Regions from separate parts of the Peribacillus sp. NPDC096447 genome, predicted to be linked through region 1. Evidence: riboswitches for the same ligand, from Rfam matches in the RefSeq annotation. Region 1 holds a riboswitch; each other region holds the start of a gene.

Region 1 (9,288 bases):
AAAATCGGCCCATTTGGACGAATTAACGGCTAAAGTTGGACGAAATCCGGTTTGTATATTGCAGAAAAAATGGCTCACCCTATAAATAGGAGGTGTCTAAAACATGGACCAATTTGAAAAAGCCTATGAATCATATAAACAGCAGGGAACACCGCAAGCAAACCAACCTGATTCAGCAGGAAAAGAAGAAATCATCGCCGTAAGGAAAAATGAAGAAGACAATATTATCGCCATCAAGACGAACTCCGGCCGCGAACTCGACTACCCCACAGCCCTTTCGGAAGCAAAGGCGGGCAACCTGGCCAATGTTGACGTCTTTCATAAATATGGACGTGACATATTGCGGAGTGAGCCCGATGGGATAAAGGAAAATAACCTGGATCAACTGCCGGAGTTTTGAATTTTCGGGGAGACTGCCTGGTATGGGCAGTTTTTTTCTGTCTGGATGAGCTAAAAAAGAACCAGCATGATTAGCCGGATCTTATTTTTCGTAAGGATAGGATTCAGAGATTTCGAGCAGTCGGCCGCAGGACTCGACAACCTCGATGATTTCCATCCATGACATGTCCAGACCCAGTTCATTAGCATGGGAAATCTTATCCCGTAATTTCCGGATGGCGTTCGCATCCTTCTTCCCTTTACTTTTCGAAGGGATTTGGAAGAAGCACCTCAATTCTTTATCTTTATGTATGATATCGAACTTATCACTGATTTGCAGGCACTCTATTATATTGATATCCTCATTTTTATCAATTCTCCTTCTATATAATTCGGTTGCCTTTTCTAAACGGTCTTCGCTGATCATTGGATACCAGCTGCCATCGCCGAATCTATCCAGGATGATATCGCTCATCCTCATTTCCAATAAGGTAATATATCCGAATATCAGCATCCTGATCGGAGGTTTTTGAAGGTCGGCATGGGTAATCAACATTTTAATTGAATTATTCTCCAATACGAACACCCTTGTTTTATTCTTGAAAATATGGAGAAGCTGGATCAAAGGGGTTGAATCCGAAACCATTTCCCTTGGTGAAAAGTTTCTCATATATTCAAAAATGCTTCCTTCACCTAGTTCTTCCCTTTCGATATACCCGATGATTTCCCCTTGATCTTGGACTGCCAATATATCGAAATTCTTTTTTTCCAATGCTTTCTGAATATCCAGCGCCAGATCATTTTTATGGCAAAACTCAAGCTCCTGGGCAATGCTCTTAACCGTTATATTTTCTTCATAAAGAGTTTTAAGACTAAGATAGCTGCTATTGCTTTTTCTTTCGCTTCCATTTAACATCTTTCAACCTCCGCTCAGGAACACTTTCTGCCCGTTTTCCGCTTTAATCATAGAAATGCATGCGGCCCCTACAAATAAAGTCCACTGCAGTGGACTCAATCCCAATCATGTGAATCTAATTTTTTGATACATTAATCAAATGCCATCAACTGCATTGCCTACCGCCGTTTCCTCATTCTCCTTTTCTTCCCAACCCTTACAAACATCTACCCAATCCTTCGCACCTGAATATTCAAACAATTCAGCGAGTGTAAGTTCTATTGCAGAGTTCGCACTGCCGCAAGCCGGGAACAATGAATCGAAGCGCTTCATCGATACATCAAGAAAAACAGCTAAATCGTTTGCCAGACCAAACGGGCAAACGCCTCCGATTGCATGGCCAGTCTGTGCGAGCACTTCTTCAGGCGAAAGCATTCGTGCCTTGAAACCGAATGACTGACGAAATTTCTTATTATCCACTTTGGCGTCCCCTGCGGCAACTACCAAAATCGCGTGTTCACCTTCCCCTTTAAAGGAAAGAGTCTTAGCAATCCGCGCTGGGATAACACCAATGGTTTCCGCTGCCTCAATCACCGTGGCACTCGATGTTTCGAACTCTTTTACGTCGCCTTCCCGATTCCATTGTTTAAAATGGCTTTTGACACTCTCGATCGACATTTTATATTCACTCCTTTGACGTACATATTGAAATAATATCATCCTTCATTGCAATAAATCAAAATCCTATTGTGCTACTTCTACTGCTTGGAAACTAATAAATTTAAACCATTCTTTACAAATTGACGAAACAAGCTTACATGGGATACCATTAATAATCGGGTAAACGCCTACACGTGGTTCGTAACCATCCCACGATAAAAAACTAGGGAGAGAGTAAAATGAATGTTCGTACACTCGTGATAAACGGGTTATTGGCTGCCTTGTATGTGGCGGTCTCATTGGTGTTTAAACCAATAGCTTTTGAGATGTTCCAATTCCGTGTACCGGAAATGTTGAATCATCTGATTGTATTCAATAAAAAGTATATCTACGGTATCGTTGGCGGGGTCTTCATATCGAATCTGCTCTTTTCGCCGATGGTGCCATATGATTTGATTTTTGGGGTGGGGCAATCCCTGCTCGCCTTATTGCTTGTCATTTATGTTTCTCGTTTCATAAAAGGCATTAAAGGACGGATGATCGCCACGATTATCTTTTTCACGTTCACAATGTTTTTAATTGCAATTGAACTGAACCTTGCCTTTGGCTTGCCATTCTGGCTAAGCTGGATGACTACAGCTGTCGGTGAGTTCGTCGTCCTCCTGATTGGAGCGCCAATCATTTATGGAATGAACAAAAGAATTCAGTTTGAAAAATGGATTTAAAAGGAATCTTCGCTCCGTTAAGCCACTATAATGGAAAAGAGCTGTCTGCATGATGCGGCAGCTCTTTTTTTTCACCAATGAACTCGAAAATGATAAACTATTAGTAAGAATGGTGGTGGCCCTTTGAAAAAAGTCCTGACCATAATCGGTCTACTTGTAATCGCAATATTTATATACTCTAATGCAGAGCTGTTCACTTTGGTTTGGAAAAGTGACCTGGATTCTGTTATTGGTATATTGAAGGAAAACCTTCTGCTTACATTTATTGTGACATTCGTATTGATGTTTGTACAAAATTCTTTTACAATCATCCCCTTAATTTTGCTCCTGACTATCAATGTCACGATATTCGGATTCATATATGGCTATCTATGGAGTTGGTTTACAAGTGTTGTTGCCTCAGGATTCATTTTTTATGCAGCAAGAAACTGGTTTCAGGAGCTTCTCTTAAAGAAAATTGGCCAAAAATGGCAAGAAACCGTTGTGGAGCATGGCTTCATGTACGTTTTTACAGGCAGGATTTTCCCGCTTATCCCAACAAGCTTAATTAACTTGGCAGCTGGAGTCAGCACTGTCACGTTCAAGGATTTTTTATTAGCGACGGCGCTTGGCAACCTTATATACTTTTTCTTCCTATCGCTGATTCCCTATGGACTGCTATCTGTTGAAATGAACCAATATACGCTAGCTGCACTCGCACTCCTCTTCTTACTATTTTTCATTATCTATAAGCGTGCAAAAAAGAAAAAGAAACTTACCTTCTTCAGAAAAAACAGGTGACCACATTGGCCCTGTTTTTTTATTTAGGATTCTGCATATATTTTTTTCCGATAGTTTGTTAAAATGTGTATGTAATTTTACCTTTGTAATGTCTTAAAATCAGGGAGAATCTCCATGTCCAAACGCTCCATCTTAGCAATATATATCCTATCCGGGATTCTTACATTAGTCGTATTCGACTATTTTTTAACTACAAATATCCATAACAAGGAAGTCTTCGTTCAACTGCAAAGAGTGGAAGGCTTTGTTTTCCTTTTATCAATAGGCTTGGTCTTATATCTTTATTTAGCTAAAAGGGAAGAATTCAAACAATTAAAAGAAGCGGAACAACGTCGGCGTACACTCATCAATTCAATGGTTGATTTCGTTAACTTCAAGGATGGTGATGGCCGATGGCTTGAATCCAATACCTTCGGGCTGCAATTATTTCAATTGGAGCATGTAGATTATAAGGGAAAAAGAGACAGTGAGCTCGCCGAATACTCCGAATTTTATAAAGAGTCGTTGATCTACTGTGAAGTTTCCGATGAAGAAACGTGGGTAAAAGGGGAAATCACACGGTGTGAGGAAATCATCCCTCTTCCCGATGGCAATCACAAGACCTTTGATACGATCAAAGTTCCCCTGTTCAATGAGGATGGTTCACGAAAAGGCTTAGTCGTCATTGGCAGGGATATTTCTGAAAGGGTTGTCGCGGAGAATCAATTATTCGAAAGTGAACAACGCTATAAATCATTGTTTGAACACAACCCATATCCGATGCTGATGCTTGATTTAAACGGAATGATCACGACCGTGAATCCTAGATTTGAAACGGTAACAGGTTTTCAACAGGAAGAAATACATGGAGCCTCATTCATTAATTTGAACTTTTCAGCAGAAGACGCGGAATTGATCCGTACATCTTGCCAATATGTCATGGAAAACCATAAGGGGATCAAAAAAGGGAAAGATATAGAATTCCTGACGAAGTACGGGAAGTCCATCTTACTTTCTTGTACGTTTGTCCCGATGATGGTTGGCGAGGATTTAGTCGGAATCATTACTTATGCTAAAGAGGTCACTCAAATCCGGGAAACCGAAGCACGCTTAAGAAGAACCGAAAAATTATCGATAGTCGGCGAACTTGCCGCAAGTGTAGCCCACGAGGTACGAAACCCGCTGACTTCTTTAAAAGGTTTTGTCCAGCTGCTTAAAAAGAGCGACCATCCCTTTGAACAATACTACACAATCATGTTAAGTGAGTTGGACCGGATCAATCTTATTGTAAGCGAGTTACTCGTTCTGGCAAAACCACAGGAACTTCCATTCAGCAAACATCAAATCATCGACCTGATGAATGATGTCAAAACCTTGTTGAAACCAGAGGCGGACTCGTACCCCACCCAAATATCAATATCTGTTAAAAACGAAATACCGCTTCTATTATGTGAGGGAAACCAATTAAAACAAGTTTTCATAAACATGCTCAAAAATTCAATGGAGGCATCCGCCGATCACATTTGGATTGATTTTGAACGCATGGACAATAACCTTTCCATCACCATCAAAGATAATGGAAGCGGAATTGAAAAAAACCGGATAAAGCATCTTGGAGAACCTTTCTATTCTTCGAAAGAAAAAGGAACCGGATTAGGACTGACAGTCAGTTGCCGAATCATCGAGGCGCATCGGGGAAAGGTCCGCTTTAACAGCGAACTAAACCATGGAACCGAGGTCCAAATCATTTTGCCCATAAAATTTTGAATCCGAGGACAAGCCTAAACCTTGTCCTTTTTTGCAGGATTCAGAACGATCCTATTTAAACAGGGAGGTGAAGAAATCCTTTATATTCCCAAAGAATGACACAGTCTCGACAGGCTGTTCATTAACCTGACCTTCTGTATCTTTGGATGTATCGCTCACTTTCTTGCCAGCCGTACTCATTTGTGTAGCCTCAACTTCCGCCTCTTTTGTTTTGACATCATCCACGGTTTCTTCCTCATCCATCTCCACATCCATATCCTTTTCGAAAACAAGGACGTAAGTACGGCGCTCCCCATCCTTTGAAACGGTAACGGAAATGGCCGTCTTCGCTTTATCCTTGATCTTCACTTGTTTACTGCTCTCACCGTCATATTCAATCGTTGCTCCGCCGGCATTTGTCGCTGCATCCATTTCGACTGAAGAAATATCATTATCGACATCGATATGATAGGTATGCTCATTAGATTCAAAAGATTTGTTCCATACTCCGGTTGATACAGTCAGATTGCTCAACACTGGTGCATTATTACCTTCCTCACCTAAAGAATCTGCTGACGCTACCTTCTCTATAGAATCGGTTTTCAGTTTTTGTGTTGAATTACTTTCAAGTTGCTGTGCTTTCGGCACTTGGCTGACACCACTGCTTGGTTTTAGATTATTGGAGGATTCTGCTGATGTTAAAGATGATTTATTCCCCTTATCCGAGGAAGGTTGAGCTTTACTTGTTTCTGTTGATGGCTCTTTTTGAACTTCACTCTCTTTAGGAGCATCTTTCGATTCGGTTTCCTTGGCTGCAGCCCGTGTAATCGTAAGCGTATAGGTTTTTTCGTCTCCATTTTCTGCTGTAACGACAATCTTCACCGTTGTCTTACCGACTGGAAGGGTAACCTTTACACCGGCACTGGTAGCATCCTTTCCATTCACCTTTACAATTGCGGTACTGTCACTCAATGTCGGAGTTACCGTAACGGACTGGACTTCATTTTCAACTGAAGCATTATAAGCTGTCACTTTAGAATCGAATGTTAATGAGCCTTTTGATAATCCAATCGATGTTAAAAGGTTATCATCACTTTCAAGTTTTTCGACCTTGAGAGTATAGGCAACCGTTTCATTTTCCCCATCGCTGACGGTGATTTCAAACGTATTCATACCAGTTTGAAGAGTTAAATCCTTCACTTTATCATCTGTCATTTTGACACCATTCACGTATATGGCTGCATTCTCGTTAGGACTTGCTGCAAGCAATGTGATCTTTTCCACATCATTCCCCACTGCCGAACTATAATCGTGTACATCTTCTGAAAATTTTTGATCCAGTTCTATCCCTTCTATTTCTAGCTTTGAAAGACTATTTACCGTTTGTGCCTCTTCCTGAATGACAGACGTGCCTTCCGCCGCCCATGCCTCGGGCATATAAGCGGATGTCCCCATCCCCACAAGAGAACCAACCAAGATCACCTTAACGCTTTTTTCTTTTAATCCATTCTTTAGCAAAGCCTATCCCTCCTATAATTCCTGCAAACATGATAGGGCTAGGTTATCAAAGGAACCTTAATTATTTCTTAATGGATTTTTTCGGAGGATACCTATTGATGCTTTGGTGCAAAGCGGAATCCCCAACCAATACTATGGTTATAATGGAGGGAGGGATGCAGGTCATCTAACCTTATTGTTATCACTTTTCTAGCGAACCTCTTAATCTGCCTTTAGATAACTAATTTATTTTCACTGTTTTTTCACATTTTCCTTTTATAATAAGCTTACATAATCTGATGAAAGGATGATGGCACACCAAGATGAAAAAATATTTTTGGCTGATAGTCAGCCTGTTCGTTTTGCTTTTAAACCCGGCAATGGCTTTTGGTCATGCTACTATAATAAGCTCTAATCCTAGCCCGAATGAAGCAATGGATACTCTTCCTGAAAAAATCAGCATTCAATTCAGTGAGAATATACAACCAGCTTTCCATTCGCTTGAGGTATTCAGCCAAGATGGGGACAAAATTCAAATCCAAGACAGTGCAATCTCGGAACAAAGTGAAAAAGTACTGGAAGCTAAGTGGAAGGGCACTATCGATGAAGGGATTTACTACATTAAATGGAGAGTGGTTTCGAGTGATGGCCATCCCATTGAAGGAACAATACCCTTTCAATTCGGAGATTCAGCTGGTCTTTCAGACCAAGAAAATTCCGAAGTGAATGCAAGCTTTCCGAATTCCATCAATGTAATCCTGCAAAGTCTTCAATACATATGCTTCGCTGCCCTAACCGGAATCCTTTTTTTTAGATTATCGTTAATGAAGGATTCTCGACTTTTTGAAGCTAGCAGAAGAACTCGTCTATACCTTTGGCTTTCATATGCAGGTTTAGCATTTTCCATCTTCTGCAGTCTGCCTTTAAAAGTTACGATTGATGCTGGCGTAGGTTGGACTGATGCATTTAAAGTTAGTTATATAAAAGAAGTATTGAATGCTACAAACTTTGGATCGGTCTGGATCATTGAAATTCTAATATTGCTGCTTCTATTTTTAGTGATTTATTTCATGCTCGAGAACTCCCTGAATAAATCACTGCCTTACCTTTCTTTCATCATAATTGCCTGCTTGATGATTTGTAAGGCTTTAACTGGACATACAGCAGCCGTTCCTAATCAGGTTCTGGCCGTTTTGATGGATTTCCTTCATTTATTGTCCATGGCTTTATGGCTCGGCGGCCTTATGGCCTTATTGGTGATTCTGCCTGGGCTAGCCGATCGGCAGGCAGTCCAAGAAGATAAGAGAACGTTTTACTGGTCGATCATTTCAAGGTTTTCCAAATGGACATTTCTGTTTGTAATCATACTGATTGTCAGCGGGATATATAGCAGTTTACAGCATGTACCGACTATCCATTCATTGTTTAACACAACATATGGCCAATTGTTACTAGCGAAAATCGGTCTCATGTTAGCCATGATCGTTTTAGGAGGCTTTCATTTTCTCCGAGGGAAAAAGCAAACGAAAAAACTTGGTTATAGTGTGGGGATGGAGTTTGGTTTAGGGGTCGTCATACTTCTCGTTGCAGCTCTGCTGACAAATGTCCAAACTGCCATGTCTTCTCCCGGGCCCATTGAAAAGACGTTACTGACTGAAGAAAATAATGAGGTTACATTAATGGTAACCCCCAATGAAGTCGGGGATAATCTGATTCAAGTAAACCTTTCTAATGAAGGCAAGCCAATTGCTGAAATCGAGCAGCTTACAATCACAATGCAGCCATTGGATACGCCAAATGGTGAAATGAAGCTGCAGATGAAGGAGAAAAACACAGGTACATTTACATCAAAGTCTATATTAACCATGCCAGGAAAGTGGAGTATCCATGTTCACGGATTAACTGAAAGCCTGGATTCAATCAATGCCGATTTTATAATTTTCATAGGAAATTCATAACAGGAGGGATTAATACTAATGAAAAACATTTCAAAGCTTCTTATTTTTACATTTGCTGCACTATTCATTTTTTCCGGTTCAGCGTATGCTCACGTTACAGTCAAGCCTAGTTCATCTGCCCCTGAGGCGTGGGAAACTTATACACTCAAAGTACCCGTCGAAAAAGAAACTGCCACTACAAAGGTGACTTTAAAAGTTCCTGAAGGGGTTACTTTTGAAAGCTATCAGCCTGTACCGGGATGGAAAGTAACGACAGAAGGTGACAAAGATGGGCATGTAAAAACGGTAACTTGGGCAGCCACTGACGAAGGAATAGCAGCTGGACAATTCCAGCAATTCTCTTTCGTAGCACAAAATCCTAAAGAAGAAACGAAAGTTGCCTGGGATGCATTTCAATATTACGAAGATGGTGAAATTGTTGAATGGAGCGGTGATGAAGGCTCAGATCTACCGCATTCTGTAACGGAAGTTACGGTTGCGCCCAAGGCTGATGCAGAACCTGCGGACCATGGTCACAAAGATGAAGCAGACACTAATGACTCCACGACAACTGACAATTCAAAGGAGTCAGCAACAACAGAAGGTGATAGCAACCAAACGCTGATCATCACCCTGGCTGTCATATCACTAATTCTTTCCATTGTAGCGCTTTTAGCAGCTGTAAGGAAAA
Region 2 (9,288 bases), on a different contig from region 1:
TCGCAGCCGGCCGTCCGAACGAACATGGTTTTTTGGCCAATGACCATTCCCTCTCCTTGGATGGTCGGCCCAAAGATTTCCATAACCGGGAGTTTACTCACTTTCCATCCACTCCCGTCTGGCTTCGGCATAGCTTGTCGGCGTTTCGTACAGTCGAACAAATTCGACTCTAGCACCCTCATATTCTTTTAATGAAAGGGATTCGGCCATTTTTTCATAAATCCAGACAACCATATTTTCAGCTGTTGTATTCATGAGCGGCAGGGTTTCATTCAAATAACGGTGATCCAGGTGGATTTCAATTTCATTTTTCCATATATCCTTGATGTCCCCAAAATCTATCATCAACCCGCGTGAATCTGTATACCCGCTTAATCCGAAAATGACCTTATACGTGTGGCCATGCAGGTTCTTGCATTTTCCTTCATAATCATGCAGATGGTGTGCTGCATCAAAGGTGAATTCCTTACTCACGAGAACCCTCTTGTTTGTATACTTCAATTGGCTGCGCTGAATATCTTCATCTATTTTTTGGAGTTTATCCACTATCTTAAAACCGTACATCATGAAAGCACCTTCCGTCTGCTTACATAGTCATCCAGTCCTTTTTTACGCAGATTACATGCCGGACAATCTCCACAGCCGTCGGAGATGATTCCGTTATAGCAAGTCAGGGTCTTTTCGCGGACAAAGTCGAACGCGCCTAGCTGATCCGCTAGCTCCCATGTTTCCTCTTTATTAAGCCACATTAGCGGCGTATCAATCACGAATGACTGGTCCATCGACAAGTTCAAGGTCACATTCAATGATTTAATGAATACATCGCGGCAGTCCGGGTATCCGCTGAAATCCGTTTCACAGACACCGGTGACAATATGTTTAGCGCCAATCTGACTCGCCAGCACTCCGGCAAACGAAAGGAACAGCAAATTCCTCCCTGGTACGAACGTCGACGGCAATTCCCCTTCTTCTCCATCCGCCACCGCAATATCACTTCTCGTCAGCGCATTTGGTGCCAGTTGGTTCAGCAGCGACATGTCAAGGATATGATGGTTTACGCCCAATTCCTTGGCAATGTTTTGAGCGCATTCGATTTCCAAGCTATGCCGCTGATTATAATCGAACGTCACCGCTTCCACTTCCTCAAATCTTTCCATCGCCCAGAACAGGCACGTCGTACTGTCCTGACCTCCGCTAAACACAACCACTGCCTTTTCTTTCTTCTTCATTTCTATAAAACTCCTTTTTACGGAAAAAAACAGCACCCTAAGAATAGAGCACTGTTTCTCCTTAGTTTTTTTGAGAGGGTAGCTAGAACCTCTTCCGCCTTAACGCGGAATATTATATTTTTCCAAGTCAATAGTAACTTGAAAAGGATAATAAATCAAGATGTTTATATTAAGAGAACATTAGATCTGATGGAAAATTTGGTTAACTTTTCATTGCTTAAATATCCTTTTATTTATCCGATAAAACAGTGTGAATAAAATATCGATAAAGGGGTCCAATAATTTGAAAAGCATTAAATCAAAGATATTGGTGGCATTTTCACTCATCATATCTTTATGTGTCATCTTAGGAGCATTCAACATCTATAGCAGCAACAAGTCACTGGTATATTCCCAGGATATCATCGAAAAGGAACTTCCGCTTCTTATCCAAGACGAAAAGCTGCTATACAATCTAGCACAAAGAACCGCATACGCCCGAGCCTATATTCTTTATGGTGACGAGAGTTATAAAGAAGGGTTCTTACAATATACTGAAGAAAGCCAGGTCATCCAGGAGGATTTCCTTGCCTTAAGCGATTCTGATAAAGCGAAGGAATTAATCGAGAAAAGCGTGGATTGGAGGACGATGATTGTAGACCGGGTGTTTCCACAATATGAAAATGGAAATGAAGAACGCGCTAAAGAGATACTCAAAAATGAAGTGGCGCCAATTAGCAATGAAGTTATGGAGGGTTTCAAGGAGCTTGCTTCGGAACGCGAGGAATTGATTGTCGCTTCAGGTGAAACCGTCATCGCCAGCGGGAAATCGGTTAAGACGACAAGTATCATCATATCCATTGCGGCAGTCCTTATCGGCCTTGTCCTTGCGGTTGTTACAGCCAACCTCATTACCACCCCCCTCCTTAAAATCAGGGATAGGATGAAATTGGTGGCTGCAGGAGAGCTGAATCATGAGCCCCTGGAGCAAAAATCAAATGATGAAATGGGTGAACTAACGGTATCCGCCAATCAAATGCAGAAAGACCTTCGTGATACGATCGAAAAAATGCTCATTGTTTCGCACTCCGTTTCCAACCAAAGCGAAGATCTGACTCAATCAGCAAATGAAGTGCAGCAGGGCAGCAAACAGATAGCGACTACGATGTATGAACTTTCGGAAGGCTCGGAGTCACAAGCCAACCGGGCATCTGAAATGGTTCGCATCATGGATGATTTCACCGGCAGGATTAAGCTTGCCCACCTAGAAGGGGTGGATGTAGCTAAAAGTTCAACCGAAATCCTTTCCTTGACCAAGGAGGGCACCACTTTAATGCGCAGTTCGGTCCAACAGATGCAAAGTATGGATGGAATTGTCAAAAATGCCGTAGAGCAAGTGAAAGTGCTCGATTCTCAATCACAGCAAATTTCGCAGCTTGTGCAGGTCATCAAGGATATATCCAATCAAACTAATCTATTGGCGCTGAATGCAGCCATAGAAGCTGCTCGTGCTGGTGAACATGGCAAGGGCTTTGCCGTCGTCGCCGATGAAGTGCGGAAACTCGCTGAAGAGGTCACACACTCCGTTGGGGATATCACCAATATTGTCTCCGCCATTCAAACAGGTTCAAAAACGGTCGTCCACTCCCTGGAAGATGGTTATACACAAGTGGATGAAGGCACGAAACAAATCACGCTCACAGGCCGAACCTTTGAAACAATCAATCATTCTGTCGGGAATATGGAAATGAAAATACAGCATATAACAAACGAATTGAACTATATCTCCACAAATAGCCAAAAAATCAATCAGGCTATTGAAGATATCGCAGCCGTTTCTGAAGAGTCCGCAGCAGGAATCGAACAAGTCTCCGCCTCCGCTCAGCAATCCAGCTCTTCGATGGATGAAATCACGAATCATGCCAGTGAACTTGCATCTTCGGCAGAACTGCTCACTGAACAGGTTAAGAAGTTCCAATTATGACACTAGCAATTTCCCGAATGCGGGAAATTGCTTTTTTCCTTCCATTATAAGGTTGTTTCATTTTCGTATATTCGGGGAATAAATAACTATACACAATAATAAACCATTAAAAAATAAATCTATCAGCAGCGGCTGGAAGTGAATATTTTCATTTGTTTTCAGAATATTTAGTGTATAATTGATTAAAGGAATATTTTAACTTAAATAATCATCACTTCCAATATCTGCTACTGCAAATCCCGACATTTCCTTTCAACAACATGCACGGGAACATATACCCAGTAAGGTTCCATTGCATGCTTTCTCTCGAATCAAACCATTCACAACTTTATTCACACAAAAACACGATTTCCACTCCAAATTTTTTAAAAAGGTTAAATTTCACTAATGATATGTTACTATTAAACCAAGACCTTTTAACCCCATAAGGAGGAATTCATATGAAACGTTTTTTCAAATTCATAACAGATTTTAACGAAAGAAAAGCACTGGAACGGGAAACCGAAGAACTCTTTCGCAAAGAATACGAAAATTATATGAAGATGAATCCTGACAATCAAGGAAAAAGAAGGAGATTAGCTCCTAGACTTTATGTAATTGATGGCGGTAAAAAGGGCTCCAACCTTGAAATTTCTGACAGAAAGAAATCCAGTTAACCTGATTCCTTCCATAATCAGCTACCCAGCAGCTCAAGACCCACAAACATTAAATCTCCAGATGAACGGAGATTAGTGACCATTCCATTCATTTACAATATATATGCCGAAAGCTCAGAAATGCTTCTGAGCTTTTTTTATTTTGCATTCTTCTATAAACACTATATCTATAGAAGAAACTAGGTATTTTTTAAAAAAAATGGGTTAACTTTAGTTTATTTCATGTTTTAGGTAAAAGATCAATGATAGACCCAATGGGTATTGCCTAAGGAAAAAACCGGAAAATATCAAAAAAAGAGATGTGTTCTTTTACTCATCTTTGTCCATATTCAAAAGAGTTCAACTAATTGAGTCGTTAGATGCAATATTTCACATTGAATGACAAATGTATCGAAATTGTTACTTTTATGTCAAACAATGGGTATAAACAATCAACAAACTGTAATAAACCTCACATTTCAAAAACAATTATTATTCAAATACAGCCATTAAGAATTAGGTTCAAATGCTCATGAATCTATTTTGATTCTGACCAAAATGGGTTTTTATTAAACTTTCCATAATTTAGTGTAAATGAACCGAGGATTCCCTTGATTTCCAGCCATATCTTTGTACTCATAAAACAATTTATTCCATTAGATACTATTACACTCCAATATACATTTATTTGAAAAAGCTGATAATAACTATATTGCAATAGAATAATTGACTATTGCCTATTAAGTTTAAAATCATGTAGTGTGTATTCAGTAAATCAAATATTTTAAAAAAGAGAGGTTAAAAAATGGCACCAATATTTATTTGTGCGATCTTTTTGCTTGGCTATGGCATTTTCGAACAAAAGCGCCATCAGAAGCGTCTCGACTCCATCCCGGTACGTGTGAATGTGAATGGGATCCGAGGGAAATCGACTGTAACGCGCCTGATTACAGGTGTGATCCAGGAAGCTAAGTACAAAACAGTAGGTAAAACAACCGGAACATCAGCAAGAATGATCTATTGGTTTACCGACAAGGAAAAACCGATTGTACGCCGACCGGAAGGACCCAACATAGGAGAACAACGGCGTGTAATTAAGGAAGTTGCCGATTTAGGAACCGAAGCACTGGTTTGTGAATGTATGGCCGTACAGCCTGACTATCAACTAATCTTCCAAAACAAAATGATTCAAGCAAACATCGGGGTCATCGTGAATGTATTGGAAGACCATATGGATGTCATGGGACCGACTTTGGATGAGGTTGCTGAAGCCTTCACTGCTACCATTCCCTATAATGGTCACTTAATAACCATCGAAAGTGAATATTTGGATTTTTTCAAGCAAATTGCCAAAGAACGCAACACAAAAGTGATTGTGGCAGACAATTCCAGAATTTCGGAAGAATTTCTACGCGAATTCGACTATATGGTATTTCCGGATAATGCATCACTGGCATTGGCCGTTGCGGAAGCTTTGGGCATTGATGAAAAAACAGCATTTCGCGGCATGTTGAATGCGCATCCCGATCCAGGTGCCATGCGGATCACCAAATTCGGAGATCCCATCCAGCCAACTTTCTTTGTCAATGGCTTTGCTGCCAATGACGCGTCATCGACGTTGAACATCTGGGAACGAGTCAATACATTCGGATACAGCACAGAACCTCCTATCGTCATCATGAATTGCCGTCCCGACCGTGTGGACCGTACCGAACAATTTGCTAGAGATGTATTGCCTTACATAAAATCTGAAATCGTCATTTCCATTGGTGAAACCACATCACCGATCACTCGGGCATTCGAGCAAGGTAAATTGGATACAAAAGAATATTGGGATTTGGAAAACTGGTCAACTGAAGAAATCGTGGCCCGCCTCCGCCCAATGATGAAAAATCGCATCGTCTACGGTGTCGGGAATATTCACGGTGCAGCTGAACCATTAATTGAAGCATTCATGAAATCTAAAACGAAGCAAAAAGCGAGTTAAGTAGGAGGAACCTTAATGTTTGGATCGGATTTATATGTAGCCCTAGTGCTAGGAGTTACGCTTAGCCTTATATTTTCAGAAAAAACGGGTGTCGTACCCGCAGGACTTATCGTGCCAGGTTATTTGGCATTGGTATTTGACCAATGGGAAATCATGCTGACCATCCTGATCATCAGTGTCGTAACTTATTTGATCGTCACTCATGGCCTTTCAAGATGGGTGATTTTATATGGAAGAAGAAAATTCGCAGCCATGATGGTGACTGGGATTTGCTTAAAGCTCCTGTTGGACTTAGTCTACCCCGTCATGCCATTTGAAATATTCGAGTTTCGGGGAATCGGTATAATCGTACCTGGATTGATAGCGAATACGATTCAAAGACAAGGAATGCCATTGACACTTGGCAGCACGCTTTTATTATCCGGCTTGACTTTCGGTTTAATGAACGTGTACTACCTATTCTGAGGTGCAAAAAATGAAACGGACTTTAAATGCAAAAGAAAAAACACTTATCTTTATTAAACGCACAAAGAAAAAGAATCTTTTATACTCTGGAATCATACTACCAATATTACTAATCGCTTTGGTCATTACCACTTGGATGGGACAGGCTGAAGAAGTGAAAACAACCGCTCCAAAATCCGATCAACCATTGACGATGACAATGGTCGGTGATGTGATGATGGGACGTTATGTTGAAGAAGTGACGGAAAGGCATGGGTATGAATACCTCTTCCGGTATATGAAGCCCTATTTTGCCAATTCGGATTATGTCAGTGGGAATTATGAACATACCGCTTTAAAAGAAGAGGTATCTAACTACAAGGAAGCAGATACGCCCATCCGGTTAAACTCCAATACTAGTGGTGTGGAAGCCATTAAAGATGCTGGCTTCTCTGTGATGTCTTTGGCAAATAACCATATGATGGACTATGAAGAACAAGGCCTCCTTGACACGATAGATGAATTCAAAAGTGCAGATATGCACTATGTCGGTGTTGGATCGAACACTGCGGAAGCTAAAAATAGCATCGACTATGCGGATGTTAATGGCGTACGTGTCGCAACACTTGGCTTCACGGATGTTTACGGTAAGGATGCCGTGTCAAAAAATGATAAAGCCGGACTATTGAACTCCAACCCTGATTTATTATTTGAAATGATCGGCAAAGCAAGGAATGCCAAACAAGGCAACGCAGACTTGGTTGTGGTGAATATGCACTGGGGACAAGAGTATTCAACATCAACAACCGCTCGTCAAAAAGACTTGGCAAAAGCTATCATCGATGCGGGGGCTGACATCATCATCGGCCATCACCCCCACGTGCTTCAATCGTTTGATGTTTATAAAGATGGAATTATTTTCTATAGCTTAGGAAATTTCATATTCGATCAAGGCTGGACACGCACAAAGGATTCGGCCATGGTTCAATACCATTTAGCGGAAGACGGAAAAGCTACAATCGATGTGGTTCCACTGCAAATTGAAGAAGCAACACCAAGGCCAGCTACCTCTTCAATTGACAAATCACGTGTTTACCGGCAGTTGACGAAGGAAACGAGTGAAAAAGTCCAGTGGTCGAAAAAAGAGGATCGCATCGAGATTACCTTGGATCACAAAAAGGTAATCGACCATAAGGCACACCGTGAACTAGAGGAAAAGGCAGCAATGGAAAAGAAAGCAGCACAAGTGAAAAAAGCAGCACAGGCTAAACAACAGGATACGCAGCCCATTCAGTAAGGAACGCATTGTTACTACTACTTGAAGAATAAAGACACACAACTTAGAAGCTCAACGAAAAGGGGGAACAACCGATGATTAACCGTATGACGGGAAAAGTACTCATATCCCTTAGCATGCTCATATATATTGCTGGATGTTCGAAGACACCCCCTATTTCTGACACGAATGATCCGATAGAGAGTAAAACGGAACAATCATATGGGGTCAGTTCTTCAAACCCAATCGCAATAGATGTCGGGATGGATATATTGGAAAACGGCGGAACGGCGGCGGATGCCGCCATTGCCGTATCTTATGTATTAGGTGTAGTTGAACCTTATGGATCTGGCGTGGGTGGCGGCGGCGGTATGCTGATTGCCCCGGAATCCGGCGATCCCAATTTTATCGATTATCGTGAATCCTCTCCGGAAGACCCAAGTTCAAGACACGATACAGGGATTCCAGGCTTAGTGGCCGGCATGCAGGTTATAAGTGATAAGTATGGGAGCGTACCGATGGAGGATCTTCTTCAGCCGGCGATAGATTTGGCTGAAGACGGATTTGAAGTCGACGAATCGTTATCATCACGCTTAGAAGCAGCTCAGCCAAGGATATCTTCCAATGCGACTTCTCTTTTTTATCCTGATGGTGATGCCATTGAACCAGGCAAAACTCTCGTCCAAGAAAGACTTGCTGAAACATTGAAGCAGATTCAAAAGGAAGGTCCTGATGGTTTTTATAAAGGGGAAATTGCCCGTGATATTAAAAGAGAATCAGATATCGATTTGAAGGATTTAAAGCGCTATGAGGTGAAAGAACGTAAGCCGGTCCAAGGAGCATTTGCCGGTTATGATGTTTTTACCGCCCCTCCGCCCTTTTCAGGAATTACAGTTCTTGAAATGTTAAAGCTCGCCGAGGAAATGAACCTAGGTGATTCTTCAAGCAAATCAGCTTATATGAAAATCTTGGGGGGCATCACGGATACTGCGTATCAAGATCGGTCCGCCCATGTTGGAGATGGAATAAGTCACTCTAAGGCGGAAAAATTGCTCTCCCCCATTCACTTGGATAATCTTAAAAATAAGATCAAAAGTGAAAAATGGGAAGATAAAGAATCGAATGGTTCTGAAGAGCATGAAAGTACGACACACTTTGTGATAATGGACAAGTATGGCACTGTCGTTTCCACAACAAATACGCTCAGTAACTTTTTCGGATCTGGGGATTATACGAATGGATTTTTCCTTAACGATCAATTGAAAAATTTCCGGTCCGGCTTGAATTCTCAAGAGGCATATAAACGGTCAAGAACTTTCACCGCTCCGACCATTCTCAAGAAACCAGGGCAGGAATCGATTGGGATCGGCTCACCAGGCGGTGATAGGATTCCGCAAGTATTGATGCAGGTTCTTTATTCTTATACAGAGAATGAAGGCCCATTTCAGGATATCGTCGACCGTAATCGGTTCGTCTTTGATGGAAAGAAGATTTATACAGAATCCAGGCTTTCGGATGAAATAATATCCAACTTGGAAGATTCAGGATATGAAGTCATTCAGAAAATTTCCCCCATGTATTATGGCGGTGTTCAAGTTCTCGTTAAAAACGAGAAAAATGGACAAATATCCGGAGCTGGGGATAAAAGAAGAAATGGAAGCTGGAAAGCTCAGCAATAAACGAGGAATCCAGCACCTGCTTTTCTAAATATCATATGAATTTTAACGATGTATAAGGGGACTTAGAATATGAAT
Region 3 (6,270 bases), on a different contig from region 1:
GGCAAGAAAGCAATATGAGCAAAATCAAAAGGGGGAAATAATTTTTACAGAAAAAAATCAGTGAAATCACCTACCTGTAATGAGTAAACTAATGGGGGAGGCGGCAGTTATTGATAGTTTTGGATAGTATCTATGGGGAACACATTGTAGAGGGAGTTCTGAAAGAGCTGATAGTAAGCAAACCTGTCCAAAGATTGAAGGGGATACATCAAGGCGGGGCAAGTTATTTAGTTAATGAGAAGTGGGATGTCACACGATTTGACCATTCAATTGGTGTGATGCTTTTAATTAAAGCGCTTGGAGGTTCATTAGAGGAACAAATCGCGGGCTTGCTGCATGACGTATCCCACACTGCATTTTCACATGTTATTGATTTTGTTCTGGATTGTAAGGAAGAAGATTATCATGAAAAGATATATGATCAAGTCATTATGGAATCCGAAATCCCATTTATACTGAAGGAATATGGATATGATTGTAAAGTCATTTTTCAATCAAAATGGGAATTGCTTGAACAGCCAGCACCTGAGTTATGTGCCGATCGGGTAGATTATACTCTCCGCGATATGTATCAATATGGATATATCACAATCGAAGCCATTAAAGAATTTCTAGAACATGTAATCATAATAAATGGAAGGATGTATCTGGATAATATTGAATCGGCGGAATGGTTTGTAGAAACGTATTACAGCGAAGTTATTGATTTTTTCATGAACCCGCTTAATATATTTGGCTATGATATCTTGGCAAAGACCTTAAAATTGGCTTTAGCTAAAAAATTGATCAGCCTTGATGACTTACTCGGTACAGATGAAGAGGTCATGTCCTTGTTAAGCTTCACTGAAGACCATGAAGTTCAAAACCTGTTAAAACGGATCCATGGTAACGTAAAGGTGAAAGAAGATCAAGTGGAATACGATATCATCGGAAAAATAAAATGCGGCTCATTGATCCTTCCGTTATTCAAGGAACCCAAGTAGTAAGAGCATCCAGTTTATCGGAAAAAGTCCAGAGAATGGGAATTAAAGCCTACAAAAAAGCTTCAAAGGGCATGTATCTAAAAGTGATTTCCGATTGAATTTCGTGTCAAACCATACGGAAAGTCATTTAAAAATTAGTTGATTTAGACAATCGACATCTAGGAAGGAGCTTGATTAACGGATGCCTAATACATCTGAACCAGCACCCTTTAATAATTAAAAAACTAATGATGCTCTCAAAGTATTAACGCCATTTTCCAAATAACCCTTTAAACAGGTTAAAGTATAAACCCAACCTTCCTTTTGTCCGATCATTTTGTTTATTATTTCAGGGTCGTCTTCACTCAATCCTGATTCGTTCACTTCAATAATTGTACTCGTATTATCCAACTCTTTTAGTGTAATGGTAACAATCGTTTCTTCATCATTTCCGCCCCACGCAAACACGATTTTCCTATTTTCCTCGACTTCCATTACATTAATAACCACTTCAGCATCGTATTCGTTGTATCTCAATGTAAGTGTCCTGCCTTGTTCCCATCTTTCAGAACTCGATGAGAACCAGAAATTCCCGATTTTTTCAGGATTCACTATGGCTTCAAACACTTCATTAGCTGGCTTGATTATCTTAAATTTCGTAATTATTTGGGTATCCATACTAAATCAACTCTCTTTCGATTTGTTTTTTATTGTTTTCCACTATCCCAATCTACTGATATTGGCGGCAGGGTCCATCCAGTTTCAAGCAAGCTCTTCAGGTTACTCAGAATGGCTGGCCAACCATTATTCAGGCCTTCAAAGGTATTGTCATCATATACAAAGTCTGTCTCCAAAAGCTCCTCATGCCTAAGCATTAACTTTACAGTCGAATCATCCATTTTCTGTAATTCAAAAGTGACCCGTGTAGGCTGCTCGCGAGGTGTTTCGTCTCCTGCCATGTTCCATGTATACGAGAGCAGGTGGAACGGATCACACTTAAGTACATTCCCATGATCAGTAATCCGCCCATCTACCAGCATATATTTGACGCTTGAACCTTCTTGCCAGTCAGACTGGACTTGGCATCCGAAGTGATATTTCTTCGTGACTTCACCACTCGTCAGGGCTTCCCAAAGCTTCTCTGGTGTGGTTGCGATATAAATAGGATAGACAAACGTAGTTTTTTTCATAATTCTTTTTCCTCCTCGCCAAATAAGATATCAAGAACGTAACCTAACTCTATCATTGATTGTCGTCTTTCATATACAGCCGGTCAAGCAGTTTTTTGCGACAGAAATCGGCAAAGTCATTGCATTGAAGAAGATTTGAAATGCATTGCTAAGACCGGATTCTCCGTGACATAAAAGGGCAGTATGGAAACTTCTTGATTTCCAATCGCTTTCAAGCTACGATAAATAAGGAAAATGATAATCCGCCCGGGCGGAAGAGGTTCTAGCTACCCTCTCAAAAAAACTAAGGAGAACAGTGCTCTTTCTTAGGGTGCTGTTTTTTCTGTATAAGGAGAATTAAGAAATGTTAAGAATTTTATTGTATTTGGTATCCATCATCACGGCGAATGTGGTTACAGCAGCTTTTGCGCCATTACATTTTGGCATGTTCATCATCCCGATGGGGACATTGCTCATCGGGGGAACCTTCATCTTCCGAGATCTGGTCCAGAATAAATTCGGCCGCGCAAAGACCTATATATGTATCGTCACTGCACTTATTTTATCTGCATGTGTATCATTTTTATTAGGGGATACGTTATTGATTGTATTTGCTTCCGCCTTATCGTTCATGGTCGCAGAAACAGCGGATACGGAAATTTATACCCGTTTAAAACTTCCGATGAGTTGGAGGGTGTTTTACAGCGGGATCGTTGGAGGATTTTTCGATTCGGTGATATTTGTCGTGATTGGTCTAAGTCCAATGGGTGCCAATATATTACCGTGGGAAGCTGTACCCGCTGCGGTTATCGGCCAAATCATCGTGAAAACCATCATTCAGTCAATAGGTGCCGTACTTTTGGGACGAATCAACGTAGAACTGGAGAAACGTGTAGTCTCCAGTTAAATGCCAGGAGGGATGGACTACATGGATGGAACAAAAAAAGAAGAAGATAAATGCTATTGCCTCGAGGCCTTTCGTGAAAAATATGGCCCGCATGTTCAAGGGGAATGTATGAAGCTCTCCTGCGCCAATTATCGCAAGCATAAAGGAATAGACAAAAAAGGACCAAATTAGGTCCTTTTTTTTCGTGAACGGAGTAACTCACGAGTAAAACGTGCAAGATCATGTGTGATTCACGAGTAAAAGTGAAAATTCACGATTAAACGGCTCAAAATCGTGAGTGTAACAATTCACGAGTAAACAGTGCAAATTCACGAGTAAATAGCCTAAACTTACGAGTAAAAGTGTGAAAATCACGAGTAAATGTGCAAAACTCACGAGTAAACGGCTCAAAATCGTGAGTGTAACATGAATTCACGATTAAACAGTGCAAATACACGAGTAAATAGCCTAAACTTACGAGTAAAAGTGTGAAATTCACGAGTAAATGTGCAAAACTCACGAGTAAACGGCTCAAAATCGTGAGTGTAACATGAATTCACGAGTAAACAGTGCAAATTCACGAATAAAACAGAAAGATTTACGAGTAAAAGTGCGGAATTCACGAGTGAACGGCTCAAAATCGTGGTGTAACATGAATTTACGAGTAAACAGTGCAAATACACGAGTAAAAGTGCGGAATTCACGAGTGAACGGCTCAAAATCGTGGTGTAACATGAATTTACGAGTAAACAGTGCAAATACACGAGTAAAAGTGAAAATTTACGAGTAAACGGCTCAAAATCGTGAGTGTAACATGAATTCACGAGTAAACAGTGCAAATTCACGAGTAAATAGCCTAAACTTACGAGTAAAAGTGTGAAATTCACGAGTAAATGTGCAAAACTCACGAGTAAAAGTGCGGAACTCACGAGTAAACGGCTCAAAATCGTGAGTGTAACATGAATTTCACGAATAAACAGTGTGAAATTATGAGTGCAGGACAAATTCACGAGTAATTAGCCCAAACTCACGAGTAAACATCAAAAAAAGCTTCCTGCACCGTTTCATTAATGGGGCTAGGAAGCTTTGTATTTTGTTTAGAATTGCTCTGTGCTTTTCCGAACTAATTTTTCGAGGAAGAAAAAGCATTCTCGCTTCCGTTCAAGTTCGGTTTGTCCATTTTCGGTGACATGATAATATTTCCTGCGGCCTGACTCGGACTCTTTCCAATGGCCTTTTATGAATTCTTTTTTTTCTAACCGTTTAAGGGCGGGGTAGAGGGTGCCTTCACTTATTTGATATTTGCCCATGCTCATTTCCTTCAAGATCTTCGTGATTTCATAGCCGTATAGCTTTTTTTGTGAAAGAAGTGAAAGCAAAAGGAGGTCAATGCTTCCCTTCATTAATTCTTTATCCAAATAAATTCTCCTCCTTTTCATTTTTAAAGTGTAATACGTTGTACATCGTATCACAAGGTGCATTTTACTTTTCTTAAAAAAAATGGTTAAATGACGATTGCTAAATAAATTTAATCATAGTAAAATGTGCTTCGGAACGGATGAGTTGTGAAGAGTGTGGTAAGGATACTATATACATGATTTAATTGTTTTAATGAAAATACGGAATAGGATAGAAGAATCCCTACTCAAGGGGTATTAATTGATTTTTTTTCGAAAATCATTTAGATTCTATTTATCAACAAGAGCAAAGAAAGAAGGTCCTAGATAGATGAAAGTGAAAGCACCTGAGCCATTCACATATATTGGTGGAAAGAGAGCTGTTCTTTTACTTCACGGGTTTACCGGAAGTACAGGAGATATGAAGAAATTAGGGAAATACTTGAATGATCTCGACTATACTTGCCACGGACCTCTTTATAGAGGGCATGGAGTGTCTGGTGAGGAACTCGTTCAGACTGGTCCAAAGGAATGGTGGGAAGATGTAGTTAATGGCTATAAATTCCTTAAAGAAGAAGGCTATGAGGAAATTGCTGTTGTAGGAATTTCTTTAGGAGGAGTTTTCTCATTAAAAGTGGGAATTGAATTGCCTGTAAAAGGCGTAGTTTCAATGTGCGCTCCGACGCAAGGGAAAAGTATCGATCGACAAAAGAACCGCTTGCTCAATTATGCACAGGCTTATAAGAAGTTTGAGGGCAAAGATGCAGACCAAATTGCTGCAGAAGTGAAGCTGCTGGAAGAAGAGCCTATGCCTCAACTAAAAGATGTGCTGAATATTATAAATGAGACAGGTGAAAATTTAGATTTAATCACATCACCAACTCTTGTTTTACAAGGGCGCTTGGATGATCCCGACTATACTGAGAGTGCTACAGCGATTTTCAATGAAGTCGATACGCAGCATAAACACTTGATATGGTATGAAAATTCAGGTCATATTATCACATTGGGCAAAGAACGTGAACAGGTGTATGAAGATGTGTATAAGTTTTTAAATACACTGAACTGGTCGGAGTAGTAAGCGAGTTTATAAATCCCCTTTAAGTTAAACATGTGTAAAGCCTGCATTCATATGCATGCTTTACACAATGCTTGAGGGGATTTTATTTTGGCTGAAAAGTGTTTTTTAGCATCTATTGGTAGAAAAAGACCTTTAAGTTATCGTTATTATCAAGAGTTGCCAATAAAATATCGTTCACGTCGGCATTATATGTTATTTTGATTCTGTTTTTCAGCCATGCTTCGTCTTTACCGCCCCGATTTAATTCTTTAGAATCAATCTTCCCTTCTTTAATAATCGTTTTAGGAAAAGCGAAGGCATTTGTTGCTAGGTGCATATCTGCTGGGGTGACGGCTTCATATTGAGGATATAAGAACAATGAAATGGTACCACTCGGTTCCCATAGTGCGAGAGATACTTTTTGAATATCTTCGACTTTTTCTTTTCTTAATTCCGATAATAAAAAATCGATGGAGATTCGGGCCCTTGCTAAGCTTTTGTAAATGATTTGCCCATTTTCGATAAGTGGAAAGGGGGCGGAGTCAAAAAATCTTCGGATTTTGCCCCACTTAAGACCCGTAAACACACTAATTATATATAAAATCACTAAAACAAAGGTCGTAATCATTGAACCCTTTAAACCTAACTGTTCATCTGATAAAGGGTGGGCAAGAATGTTTCCAATAATTAATGCCATTATGAAATCAAGTAATCTTAACTGGGAAATGGACCGTTGCCCCATCAATTTAACCGAAAAAAGTAAGAAGAAGAAGGATATAATGGCTCTTAAAGTCCA

The links. A riboswitch is a leader RNA that binds a small molecule or an ion and turns the genes downstream of it on or off. The one in region 1 is predicted to bind preQ1.
Region 2: another riboswitch for preQ1. It lies ahead of queC (7-cyano-7-deazaguanine synthase QueC); the one in region 1 lies ahead of ACIQZD_RS19915 (QueT transporter family protein).
Region 3: another riboswitch for preQ1. It lies ahead of ACIQZD_RS04555 (VUT family protein); the one in region 1 lies ahead of ACIQZD_RS19915 (QueT transporter family protein).

Annotation. Positions count from the first base shown of each region.
Region 1 covers NZ_JBIWEV010000006.1:46,217-55,504, reverse strand. The annotation lists gene ACIQZD_RS19930 (DUF3892 domain-containing protein) at 104-400, shown strand; gene ACIQZD_RS19925 (hypothetical protein) at 482-1,294, opposite strand; gene ACIQZD_RS19920 (YbaK/EbsC family protein) at 1,430-1,951, opposite strand; PreQ1 riboswitch class I at 2,122-2,166, shown strand; gene ACIQZD_RS19915 (QueT transporter family protein) at 2,173-2,658, shown strand; gene ACIQZD_RS19910 (TVP38/TMEM64 family protein) at 2,782-3,438, shown strand; gene ACIQZD_RS19905 (PAS domain S-box protein) at 3,553-5,184, shown strand; gene ACIQZD_RS19900 (cadherin-like beta sandwich domain-containing protein) at 5,236-6,681, opposite strand; gene ACIQZD_RS19895 (copper resistance CopC/CopD family protein) at 6,984-8,618, shown strand; gene ACIQZD_RS19890 (YcnI family copper-binding membrane protein) at 8,637-9,288, shown strand, end outside.
Region 2 covers NZ_JBIWEV010000001.1:922,134-931,421, forward strand. The annotation lists gene queE (7-carboxy-7-deazaguanine synthase QueE) at 1-101, opposite strand, end outside; gene queD (6-carboxytetrahydropterin synthase QueD) at 94-564, opposite strand; gene queC (7-cyano-7-deazaguanine synthase QueC) at 564-1,229, opposite strand; PreQ1 riboswitch class I at 1,285-1,327, opposite strand; gene ACIQZD_RS04605 (methyl-accepting chemotaxis protein) at 1,513-3,192, shown strand; gene ACIQZD_RS04610 (hypothetical protein) at 3,633-3,848, shown strand; gene pgsB (poly-gamma-glutamate synthase PgsB) at 4,633-5,814, shown strand; gene pgsC (poly-gamma-glutamate biosynthesis protein PgsC) at 5,830-6,279, shown strand; gene ACIQZD_RS04625 (CapA family protein) at 6,290-7,555, shown strand; gene ACIQZD_RS04630 (gamma-glutamyltransferase family protein) at 7,630-9,213, shown strand; gene ACIQZD_RS04635 (CapE family protein) at 9,283-9,288, shown strand, end outside.
Region 3 covers NZ_JBIWEV010000001.1:913,741-920,010, reverse strand. The annotation lists gene ACIQZD_RS04575 (hypothetical protein) at 1-64, shown strand, start outside; partial or broken gene ACIQZD_RS04570 (HD domain-containing protein) at 111-1,081, shown strand; gene ACIQZD_RS04565 (SRPBCC family protein) at 1,200-1,640, opposite strand; gene ACIQZD_RS04560 (SRPBCC family protein) at 1,670-2,152, opposite strand; PreQ1 riboswitch class I at 2,403-2,445, shown strand; gene ACIQZD_RS04555 (VUT family protein) at 2,496-3,038, shown strand; gene ACIQZD_RS04550 (hypothetical protein) at 3,060-3,209, shown strand; gene ACIQZD_RS04545 (PadR family transcriptional regulator) at 4,115-4,435, opposite strand; gene ACIQZD_RS04540 (alpha/beta hydrolase) at 4,746-5,492, shown strand; gene ACIQZD_RS04535 (DUF421 domain-containing protein) at 5,608-6,270, opposite strand, start outside.